One region of the Enterobacter sichuanensis genome, then DNA from elsewhere that is predicted to be linked to it. Evidence: predicted binding sites of a transcription regulator. Region 1 holds the regulator's gene; the other holds the start of a gene.

Region 1 (6,105 bases):
CATCATCGTCCGGTTTTGCCTTTGCCAGCAGCGCGGGGTTGATTAACGCCCCACTGCCATAGCTTCCCGAAGCCACGCCGGTGCCACCCATTGCGTCGCTGCGTGATTCTGTCCAGGTATTGGCTGCTCCCGCCTGATTTGCCATAAACAAGGAGACAGCAATGCTAACCACCGAAAATTTAAAATTTTTTTTCACAGTATGCCCGTTATAGTCTGTTATGAAATAACCCCTGTCTGTTATCACCCAAACAGGAACGAACTATTGCTGTGAATAAGTAGTAAAAGACCCGCTAATTCTTTCCCTAAGTAAAACTTCCTTACGGCCTGTTGTAATTTGTGACGGCCCTCAATATTTATAGAAGAGGAAATTATTTTTTCCCAGGTTTTCCATCATGCGGCCCAAAAAACTGGGGAGGATGGTCTACCCAGCGATCTTGCCGCGTGGCGGCGTACTCCGGGTTGAGCGGATAGTAGATACGGTTGTGCTTCTTGTTAGCCTCGCCAACGACCAGTAACCGAACCTCTTCGTCCGTGTTATTGATAAAGGTATGACAGATGCCGGTTCCGGCAGGAAAGCCTACGCTGTCGCCAGGCTCCAGCTTCCACAAATAGCCATTAATCCAGGCTTCAGGGTAGCCTTCAATCACGTAAATAAACTCTTCTTCATCGCTTTCCGCGTGGGGATAGGATGTCCTGCGTCCTGGCGGCAAACGCTCATGATGGATGCCAATGCGCCCGAGCCCGAGCTTGCGGGCCAGTGGCGCACCGATGGAAAACAGCTCATCGCTGTCGGGGTAAGTCGAGTCATCCGCACCTTCAACATCACGCCAGTGCCGAATACAGTCAGGTCTTTTCATTGTTTATCTCCCGGTTTGCGATGGGTCAGGTATAGCACAGACTGGCCGATCTCGGTGTTTTTAGCAGAACATGATAAAGTGAGGGTTTTCCGTCCTATAACATCCGGGGTGCTAAATGGATAAGTCCACAAAAGAGCTGTTAGCGCAGGCCGAAAAGCTGTGCGCGCAACGCAATGTGCGCCTGACTCCGCAGCGCCTTGAAGTGTTGCGCTTGATGAGTCTGCAACAGGGTGCCATCAGCGCCTACGATCTGCTCGACCTGCTCCGCGAAAGCGAGCCGCAGGCAAAGCCACCGACGGTCTATCGCGCGCTGGATTTCCTGCTGGAACAAGGGTTTGTGCATAAAGTCGAATCCACAAACAGCTATGTGCTGTGTCATCTGTTCGATCAGCCTACCCACACCTCGGCGATGTTTATTTGTGACCGCTGCGGCGTGGTGAAAGAAGAAGGTGCGGAAGGTGTGGAAGACATTATGCATACGCTGGCCGCTAAAATGGGCTTTGCCCTGCGCCATAACGTGATTGAAGCACACGGTCTGTGCTCAGCGTGTGTGGAAGTGGAAGCCTGTCGTCATCAGGACGCATGTCAGCACGACCACTCGATTCTGGTAAAGAAAAAGCCGCGTTAGCAGCAAAAGAAAAGGCGGCTTTTAAGCCGCCTCAGTGGGTTATTCAGCGTTACCAGCGGTAATCGTTACGGGTTTCCCAGTCTTTGACTTCGTTTTCCGCCTGGTCTTTTGCGTAGCCGTAACGCTCCTGAATTTTACCGACAAGCTGGTCGCGTTTACCTTCAATGACGGTCATATCGTCATCCGTCAGCTTACCCCACTGTTCTTTCGCTTTACCTTTGAACTGCTTCCAGTTGCCGCCGATTTCGTCTTTATTCATCATCGTGTCCTCTTCGTTAAGCGTCGGGTCGTAACGTCCGTTACGTTCTTTTCTGCTGGACGTGATAATTATTGTAGTTAAGGATTCCGCTGTTAGTTTCATATTCGGAATCTTTAACCGTCACGATATATCGTGGCGTGAGGGGAACCAGGTATTGTTTTGCCAGTGTCGGCGCCAGATAAACGCCAGCGATAACCCGCGCAGTGAGAGAAAGACGGCCAACGCCAGCCATAAACCGTGGTTACCAAGCCACGGAAGCGTCAGCAACGTCAGGCCAAACCCGGCCGCCGCGACAGCCATGCTGTTACGCATTTCGGCTCCGCGCGTCGCGCCAATAAACATGCCGTCCAGCAGATAACACCAGACACCCACCACCGGCAAAATGACCTGCCAGATGAGATAATGGCTCGCCAGTTCGCGCAGTGCCGGCAGGGAGGTGAGTAACGCGATAATCTGTTCGCCAAAGCAGGCGTAAATCAGCGCGAATGCCAACGCCACCAGACCCGACTGTCGACAGGCCGCCCGCCAGACATCCCGCAGATGCCCGCTTTCCCGTGCGCCATACGCCTGCCCCGAATGCGCTTCAACCGCATAGGCAAAGCCGTCCAGCGCATAGGCGGTAAAGGTCAGCAGCGTCATCAGGACGGCATTAACCGCAACGATGTCTGGCCCGAGCCGTGCGCCAAAGACCGTCAGTGCACCAAAGCAGAGTTGAAGCAGCAATGAACGCAGCATGATGTCACGGTTGAGCGCCAGCAGCTTACGGATATTGCCGCGCCAGGCGGTTTTGAGCAGCGCAAGGGAAATCCCGCGCATCACCAGCACACGCCAGACCATCCACAGACCAATAATAAAGGTCCCGTATTCGGCAATCGCCGTCGCCAGCGCTGCCCCCTGCACGTTCATTTGCAGCCCCATTACCAGCCAGACATCCAGCACAATGTTGAGCAGGTTGCCCACCACCAGCAGAATGACAGGCGCACGGGCATACTGGACGCCCAGGAGCCACCCCAGTAGAACCAGATTAGCCAGCGAGGCGGGCGCGCTAAGCCAGCGGATTTCAAGAAAACGCCGCGCCTGTTCCAGTACTGCCTCGCTGCCGCCAACGATATGGAGTGCAAGGTCAATCAGGGGAGCGCGCAGTAAAACGATCAACGCCCCTGCGCCAAGCGCAAGCATCATCGGCTGTACCAGCGCACGCGCCAGACGCAACGGATCTTTTGCACCGTAAGCCTGCGCGGTAAGGCCGGTCGTACTCATGCGCAAAAAGAGCAGCAACATGAACAGAAAGCTGGTTGCCGTCGCGCCAATCGCCACGCCGCCAAGATAAACAGGCGAATCCAGATGACCAATAACGGCGGTATCGACCAGCCCCAGCAAGGGCACGGTGATATTGGAGAAAATCATCGGCAAAGCAAGACGCCACAATGCCTTATCGGATGCCGTCAGCAGTGACATGAAAAATACCGGAAGTGGGAAATGAATCAGGCTACAGCGGAGCTGTAGCCTGTCAGGAAAAGATTAAAGCCATTCACCGTTGCGAATCACCCCAACCGCCAGTCCTTCGATAGAGAAGTTCTGTTCACGGAGGTCCACCACAATCGGGGAGAACTCGCTGTTTTCAGGCAGTAACTGTACGGTGTTACCCTGTTTTTTCAGACGCTTGACGGTCACTTCATCATCAATGCGTGCGACCACAACCTGGCCGTTTCGTACATCCTGCGTTTTGTGAACCGCAAGCAGATCGCCATCAAGAATGCCGATGTCTTTCATCGACATACCGCTTACGCGCAGCAGGAAATCAGCGCTCGGTTTGAACATACCAGGATCGACCTGGTAATGGCCTTCAATATGCTGCTGAGCCAGTAAAGGCTCACCTGCAGCAACACGCCCTACCAGCGGAATGCCCGTCTCTTCTTCCACCAGCAGGCGGATACCCCGTGACGCGCCCGAAACAATCTCAATGACACCCTTACGCGCCAGCGCTTTCAGGTGTTCTTCGGCAGCATTCGGAGAACGGAAGCCCAGACGCTGCGCGATTTCCGCACGCGTGGGTGGCATACCCGTCTGGCCGATATGATCCCGAATGAGATCAAACACCTCTTGCTGCCTGGTCGTTAACGCTTTCATTCCGCCCCCTGGGTGTATATACAGTTATGCTGTGAGTATATACAGTCAAAGGCGATTTTGGAACCAAAAACTGCACAAAAAACCAGGGACTTAATTATTCCTCGAGGCTCATCGGAAATGTGACCAAAGCAGCGTGACCCAGGTGATAACGGCAGTGATAATCGACAGCAACACGGCAGCAGAGCCCATGTCTTTTGCCCGGCCTGAAAGTTCGTGGAAATCAGAGCCGATACGATCCACAACGGCCTCAATAGCGCTATTCAGAATTTCCACTATCATCACCAACAATACGGATCCGATCAGAAGAACGCGCGTTATCGCATCAATATCAAGGAAACAGGCGATAATCACCGCGACAATCGCGGCGATGCCCTCCTGGCGGAAGGCAGCTTCGTTGACCCACGCGGCGCGAAAACCTTTCCAGGAGTAGCCAGCAGCTTTGATGATTCGGGTTAACCCAGTGGTATTATTGGCCATTAAAAGAACCTTTTTTAAAAAAGAGCGTCAGTAACAGGGGCCGTAACGCGTTTCGCTACAGCCTGAAGTATGACGGGTAACAACAGAAATTTTGCGCGCTTTCTGTTATCCTTGCGCCGCAATTGCATTATTAACCAGAGGCTTTACATCGTTTATGTCCGGCTGGCCACGAATTTACTACAAATTACTTAATTTACCATTAAGCATCCTGGTAAAAAGCAAGTCTATCCCAGCAGAACCCGCGCTGGAATTGGGGCTCGATACGTCGCGTCCCATTATGTATGTTTTGCCTTATAACTCGAAGGCAGACTTACTGACGCTTCGCGCCCAGTGTCTGGCGCATGACTTACCTGACCCGCTTGAACCGCTGGAAGTTGACGGTACGCTGCTGCCGCGCTACGTGTTCATCCACGGTGGGCCGCGTGTGTTTACCTATTACACGCCAAAGGAAGAGTCCATCAAGCTGTTCCATGACTATCTCGACCTGCACCGCAGCAATCCTGACCTGGATGTACAGATGGTGCCGGTGTCGGTGATGTTTGGTCGCCGCCCGGGCCGCGAAAAAGGGGAAGAGAACCCACCGTTGCGCATGCTTAACGGCATCCAGAAGTTCTTTGCGGTCTCCTGGCTGGGACGCGACAGTTTCGTCCGTTTCTCCCCTTCCGTGTCGCTGCGTCGAATGGCGGACGAGCACGGCACCGACAAGATCATCGCGCAAAAACTGGCGCGCGTGGCGCGTATGCACTTCGCCCGTCAGCGCCTGGCTGCCGTCGGGCCACGTCTCCCGGCGCGTCAGGATCTGTTCAACAAATTGTTGGCCTCTAAAGCGATTGCCCGCGCCGTTGAAGACGAAGCGCGCAGCAAGAAAATTTCGCATGAGAAAGCCCAGCAGAACGCCATTGCGCTGATGGAAGAGATCGCCGCGAACTTCTCTTACGAGATGATTCGCCTTTCCGACCGTATTCTCGGCTTTACCTGGAACCGCCTCTATCAGGGCATCAACGTTCATAATGCCGAGCGTGTACGTCAGCTGGCGCATGATGGCCATGAGATTGTCTATGTTCCCTGCCACCGCAGCCACATGGACTACCTGCTTCTGTCTTATGTGCTCTATCACCAGGGGCTGGTGCCACCGCACATCGCTGCCGGGATTAACCTGAACTTCTGGCCAGCAGGCCCGATTTTCCGCCGCCTGGGTGCCTTCTTTATTCGTCGTACCTTCAAGGGCAACAAGCTCTACTCCACCGTATTCCGTGAATATCTGGGCGAGCTGTTCAGCCGTGGCTATTCCGTGGAGTACTTCGTGGAGGGCGGTCGTTCCCGTACCGGGCGTCTGCTCGATCCGAAAACCGGCACGCTGTCGATGACCATCCAGGCGATGCTGCGCGGAGGAACCCGTCCCATCACGCTGGTGCCAATCTACATTGGCTATGAGCATGTGATGGAAGTAGGAACTTACGCCAAAGAGCTGCGTGGGGCGACCAAAGAGAAAGAGAGCCTGCCGCAGATGCTGCGTGGCCTGAGCAAGTTACGCAACCTCGGCCAGGGCTACGTCAACTTTGGCGAGCCGATGCCGCTGATGACGTACCTGAACCACCACGTTCCGGAGTGGCGCGAGTCCATTGACCCTATCGAAGCGGTTCGTCCGGCCTGGCTGACGCCAACGGTCAACGGCATCGCCTCTGAGTTGATGGTGCGCATTAACAACGCCGGTGCGGCTAACGCCATGAACCTGTGCTGTACGGCGCTTCTGG
Region 2 (6,105 bases), 1.6 Mb from region 1:
GTTTGGTCTCGATTTCGACAACGATCTCTCCACCACGCCTCAGCCCAACGCCTGGCAGCGCCGCTGGTCGACGTTTTTTGCCGAGCAACGCATTGGCTGGCAGCTTGAGCTGGCCGCTGAGAAAGGGCTGGAATTTGGCAATATTGATGCCATCGTCGAACACGTTCAGCAGCGTCTGGCCTCCCACCAGCCGCAGGCGTCTCTGCTGCACGGTGATTTATGGTCCGATAACTGCGCGTTGGGTCCCAACGGCCCCTATATCTACGACCCGGCCTGTTACTGGGGTGACAGAGAGTGCGATCTGGCCATGCTGCCGCTGCATCCTGAGCAGCCGCCGCAAATATACGACGGGTACCAGTCCGTTTCCCCCCTGCCGCACGGTTTCCTCGATCGTCAACCGGTATATCAGCTGTATACGCTGATGAACCGCGCCATCCTCTTTGGTGGCGAACACCTTGTTAACGCCCAGCGGGCGCTCGAACGCATGCTTGCCGCCTGACAACAAAACGGGTGGCCTGAACGCCACCCTTACCGCTTACAGAAAACCAAGCAGTGAGAAGAAGAAATACCCCGCCACAATGACGATCGCAGGAAGGATATAGAGCGGGAAGATCTGCAGAAAAATGGAGTGACGCGGAACCACAATCCGGGATTCAATCTGTTCCCGGGTCATCCCTTCCGGGCCTTTGGCCTGCTCGAGAATCATCTGATCTTCAACCCCTTCACGAAGAAAACGCGTCTGACGGCTCATTCGTGCGCCGGAGGCCTGCAACGCCATGGCGATAAAGATCAGCGCATAGATAATCCAGAACCCAATATTGAGCTGCTGATGAAAGTCCGGCGTGGGGGAGTTGAACCAGAAGACATTCAAAAATGGCGTGTTAAAACGCATCATCTCAATCATGACATGCGCAAAATCAAGCATGACCGCATTAATACCCGGCTGTTTTTCGCTGTGATCGTACATGAACTTGAGCACAGAAATCAGCGTAGAAATAACGGCGGGAATAAAAATCACCCAGCCAGCAACCCGTTTTAAGACCGCAATGCGTCCAGCTTGTTGATACGTCATCAGTTCCTCTTCATAAAGACGCGTTATTTGTGCCTAAGTCTACCTGCTGGTCATCAATTTCGCCCGCTCTTTAAAAGCAATATGCTAAATTGCAGAGTGTGCTTAGCACGTATCGTCTGTCGAACACCCTGGATAAGGAGACGTTGTGATGTCGACACCGCGCCAAATTCTTGCCGCAATTTTTGACATGGATGGATTACTGATCGATTCCGAGCCGTTGTGGGATCGCGCTGAACTGGACGTCATGGCCAGTCTGGGCGTTGATATCAACCGCCGTAATGAACTTCCTGATACGCTGGGTCTGCGCATCGACATGGTGGTGGACCTGTGGTTTGCCCAACAGCCGTGGGTGGGCCCCGACCGTGATGAAGTGACCGCCCGTATTATCAGCCGCGCGATTTCCCTGGTGGAAGAGAACAGGCCGCTGCTGCCCGGCGTACGTGACGCCGTCGCGCTGTGCAAAGCTCAGGGGCTGAAAGTCGGCCTGGCCTCCGCCTCCCCGCTGCACATGCTGGAAAAAGTGCTCACCATGTTTGAGCTGCGCGACAGTTTCGATGCCCTGGCGTCCGCTGAAAAATTGCCTTACAGCAAGCCGCATCCTCAGGTCTATCTGGACTGCGCCGCGAAACTGGGCCTGGATCCCCTTAACTGTGTCGCGCTGGAAGATTCCGTTAACGGTATGGTGGCGTCCAAAGCCGCGCGGATGCGTTCCATTGTGGTGCCCGCTGAAGAGGGCCGTCACGATCCCCGGTTTGCCCTGGCCGATGTGAAGCTCACGTCACTAACAGAGCTCACGGCACGACACCTGCTGGGCGGTTAACCCTTATCGCCGGTTTGTGACAAACAGTTACACCGTCACCTCTTCCGCCTACTGTATAAAAACCCTATACTGTATGAATTGACAGTTTCGTGGGTTTTATCATGACGGCGGAAGGCCACCTGCTTTTTTCTATTGCGTGTGCAGTATTTGCCAAAAATGCTGAACTCACCCCCGTGCTGGCACAGGGGGACTGGTGGCATATTGTCCCTTCCGCCGTATTAACCTGTCTGCTGCCCGACATCGACCACCCGAAATCCTTCCTCGGACAACGTCTGAAGTGGGTGTCAAAACCCATCGCCCGCGCGTTCGGCCACCGGGGATTTACCCACAGTCTGCTGGCCGTATTTGGCCTGCTGACGCTGTTCTATTTAAAAGTGCCCGAAAGCTGGATAGTGCCTGCGGATGCCATTCAGGGCATGGTGCTGGGTTATCTGAGCCATATTCTCGCCGATATGCTGACGCCTGCGGGCGTGCCGCTGCTGTGGCCCTGCCGCTGGCGTTTTCGTTTTCCCATCCTTGTTCCCCAGAAAGGTAACCAGCTTGAGCGCGCATTGTGCATGGCGCTATTTGCTTACGCCGTCTGGATGCCGCAAACATTGCCCGAAAACAGTGCAGTCCGCTGGTCGTCCCAGATGATTAATTCACTGCAATTTCAGTTCAATCGTTTTATTCATCACCAGATTGAACAGTAAACCGACAAAATCATCCCATTTGTCATAACCCATTCCATTTGGATATAAGCGCTACATCACACTTCTGCTAACCTTCCGCCAACAGGATCGGTAAAAACCGGCCCGATAATAAATCAGGAGAACGGGGATGAATTTTCCACTCATCGCGAACGTCGTTGTGTTCGTTGTATTGCTATTGCTTCTCGCGCAGACGCGCCACAAACAGTGGAGCCTGGCGAAGAAAGTGCTGGTCGGTCTGGCCATGGGTGTCGTATTTGGTCTGGCATTACAGGCGATTTATGGCTCCGATAATCCAGTTCTGAAAGATTCTATTCAGTGGTTCAACATTGTCGGTAACGGCTATGTTCAGCTGCTGCAGATGATCGTTATGCCGCTGGTGTTCGCCTCTATTCTGAGCGCCGTTGCGCGCCTGCATAACGCCACTCAACTGGGCAAAATCAGTTTCCTGACCATCGGTACGCTGCTGTTTACCACGCTGATTGCCGCGCTGGTGGGTGTGCTGGTGACCAACCTGTTTGGCCTGACGGCCGAAGGTCTGGTTCAGGGCAGTGCTGAAACGGCGCGTCTGACCGCGATTCAGACCAACTACGTAGATAAAGTGGCTGACCTGACCGTGCCGCAAATGGTGCTTTCCTTCATTCCGAAGAACCCGTTTGCTGACCTGACCGGTGCAAATCCAACCTCCATCATCAGCGTGGTGATTTTCGCCGCGTTCCTGGGCGTGGCGGCGCTGAAGCTGCTGAAAGACGACGCGCCAAAAGGCGAGCGCGTGCTGACCGCCATCGATACCCTGCAAAGCTGGGTGATGAAGCTGGTACGTCTGGTGATGCAGTTAACCCCTTATGGCGTGCTGGCGCTGATGACCAAAGTGGTCGCTGGCTCTAACCTGCAGGACATTATCAAGCTGGGAAGTTTCGTCGTCGCCTCTTACCTGGGTCTGGGCATCATGTTCGTGGTGCACGGTATCCTGCTGGGTGTAAACGGCGTCAGCCCGCTGAAATACTTCCGTAAAGTCTGGCCAGTGTTGACCTTTGCCTTCACCAGCCGTTCCAGCGCCGCGTCTATTCCACTGAACGTGGAAGCGCAGACCCGTCGTCTGGGCGTGCCTGAGTCTATCGCCAGCTTCTCGGCCTCGTTTGGTGCAACCATTGGTCAGAACGGTTGCGCAGGCCTCTACCCGGCAATGCTGGCGGTGATGGTCGCGCCAACGGTGGGGATTAACCCGCTGGATCCGGTCTGGATCGCCACGCTGGTCGGGATTGTGACCGTGAGCTCCGCAGGCGTTGCGGGCGTTGGAGGTGGCGCAACTTTCGCCGCGCTGATTGTTCTGCCAGCGCTGGGCCTGCCGGTTACGCTAGTCGCCCTGCTGATCTCCGTTGAACCGCTGATCGACATGGGCCGTACCGCGCTGAACGTCAGCGGCTCAATGACCGCCGGTACGCTGACCAGCCAGTGGCTGAAGCAGACTGACAAAACGATTCTGGAAAGTGAAGACGACGCCGAGCTGGCGCACCGTTAATCACTGTAGAAATAAAAAAACCGCCTGATGGCGGTTTTTTTATGACTGTTATTCTTCAACCTCTTCATCCTGGCGTATCTGCATCGCCCACCGCTGCGCGGACTCCGGCACCGTAAACACGGGGGAACGACGGAAGTGCTCACCGATCAGCACAAAGGCCACGTATTTACCCCGCAGTTGCCAGACATCGCGAAACCCCTCCACTTTCAGGGCATGGTCAGGCGGCGCGGGCTCAACGCGGGGCACATAGCTAATAACCTGGCGGTTTTGTTGACGAAGAGGTTTCATAAGCGACGGATTCACTAAAACAAATTCTTGAAGCAGGAAAATTCTATGATAGCCGATCCTGCCCCCACGCGTCGCGCCTTGCGTGTGGTTGAGCGTGCCTTTTACGCAGTCAGTATCTGAAAACTCTTAGTTCACCTGCCCTTTCCCTACATTGTTCTATAGTTAACAGGGTTTTTTAGGAATGAATAAAGGAGAAGCGTGCAATGTCGAACAAAGATAAAACACATCAATCACCCATTCATGGCACCGAAGAATCGCAACCTGGGATGGACTCCCTTGCCCCTGAAGATGGCTCTCATCGCCCTTCCCCTGGCCCGTCCGCCCCAGGCGAGCAGCCTACCGCGCCGGGCAGTCTGAAATCACCGGACACCGGCAATGAGAAGCTGAAATCCCTCGATCCTCATCGCAAAGGCGGAGAAGGCTATGCGCTGACCACCAACCAGGGGGTGCGCATCGCTGACGACCAGAACTCCCTGCGCGCCGGGTCCCGCGGGCCAACCCTGCTGGAAGATTTTATCCTGAGGGAAAAAATTACCCACTTTGACCACGAACGCATACCGGAGCGCATCGTCCACGCGCGCGGCTCCGCTGCGCACGGCTACTTCCAGCCCTACAAGAGCCTGAAAGCGATCACCAAAGCGGACTTCCTCTCCGACCCGGACAAGATAACGCCGGTGTTCGTGCGTTTCTCCACCGTTCAGGGCGGTGCGGGCTCGGCGGATACAGTGCGTGATATCCGCGGCTTCGCCACCAAGTTTTATACCGAAGAGGGTATTTTCGATCTGGTGGGTAATAACACCCCGGTGTTTTTCATTCAGGATGCGCATAAATTTCCTGACTTTGTCCATGCGGTAAAACCGGAGCCCCACTGGGCCATACCGCAGGGACAAAGTGCGCACGACACCTTCTGGGACTATGTCTCTCTGCAGCCTGAAACCTTGCACAACGTGATGTGGGCGATGTCAGACCGCGGGATCCCCCGCAGTTACCGCACCATGGAGGGGTTTGGCATTCACACCTTCCGGATGATCAACGCCGAGGGGAAAGCCACGTTTGTCCGTTTCCACTGGAAACCGGTGGCGGGTAAAGCCTCGCTGGTGTGGGATGAGGCGCAGAAACTGACCGGGCGCGACCCGGACTTCCATCGCCGGGAGCTGTGGGAGGCCATTGAAGCCGGCGACTTCCCGGAATATGAACTGGGCCTGCAGCTGATCCCGGAAGAGGACGAATTTAAGTTCGATTTCGATCTCCTGGACCCGACCAAACTGATCCCGGAGGAGCTGGTGCCGGTTCAGCTGGTGGGTAAAATGGTGCTCAACCGCAACCCGGATAACTTCTTTGCCGAAAACGAACAGGCCGCCTTCCATCCCGGGCATATCGTGCCGGGGCTGGACTTCACCAACGATCCGCTGTTACAGGGGCGCCTGTTCTCGTATACCGATACGCAGATCAGCCGTCTTGGCGGGCCGAACTTCCACGAGATCCCGATCAACCGCCCCACCTGCCCGTATCACAACTTCCAGCGCGACGGGATGCACCGTCAGGATATTGATACCAACCCAGCCAACTATGAGCCGAACTCCATCAACGATAACTGGCCGCGTGAAACCCCTCCGGCCCCAAAACGTGGTGGATTCGAATCGTATCAGGAGCGGATCGATGGCAACAAAATTCGCGAGCGCAGCCCGTCGTTCGGCGAGTATTACGCCCACCC

The links. The regulator LexA, encoded in region 1, represses DNA repair genes until DNA is damaged. The targets are predictions, from matches to a motif close to TNCTGTATGTACATACAGNA.
Region 2: C1N69_RS09150 (metal-dependent hydrolase) is a predicted target of LexA. The motif match lies at 1,960-1,979, and genes of this name have one in related genera.

Annotation. Positions count from the first base shown of each region.
Region 1 covers NZ_CP027986.1:316,365-322,469, reverse strand. The annotation lists gene C1N69_RS01510 (conjugal transfer protein TraF) at 1-196, opposite strand, end outside; gene C1N69_RS01505 (cupin domain-containing protein) at 369-857, opposite strand; gene zur (zinc uptake transcriptional repressor Zur) at 973-1,485, shown strand; gene C1N69_RS01495 (CsbD family protein) at 1,535-1,744, opposite strand; gene dinF (MATE family efflux transporter DinF) at 1,865-3,202, opposite strand; gene lexA (transcriptional repressor LexA) at 3,266-3,874, opposite strand; gene C1N69_RS01480 (diacylglycerol kinase) at 3,983-4,351, opposite strand; gene plsB (glycerol-3-phosphate 1-O-acyltransferase PlsB) at 4,506-6,105, shown strand, end outside.
Region 2 covers NZ_CP027986.1:1,913,104-1,919,208, reverse strand. The annotation lists gene C1N69_RS09165 (fructosamine kinase family protein) at 1-499, shown strand, start outside; gene C1N69_RS09160 (YniB family protein) at 536-1,072, opposite strand; gene hxpB (hexitol phosphatase HxpB) at 1,221-1,892, shown strand; gene C1N69_RS09150 (metal-dependent hydrolase) at 1,994-2,584, shown strand; gene tcyP (cystine/sulfocysteine:cation symporter) at 2,712-4,103, shown strand; gene cedA (cell division activator CedA) at 4,152-4,391, opposite strand; gene katE (catalase HPII) at 4,595-6,105, shown strand, end outside.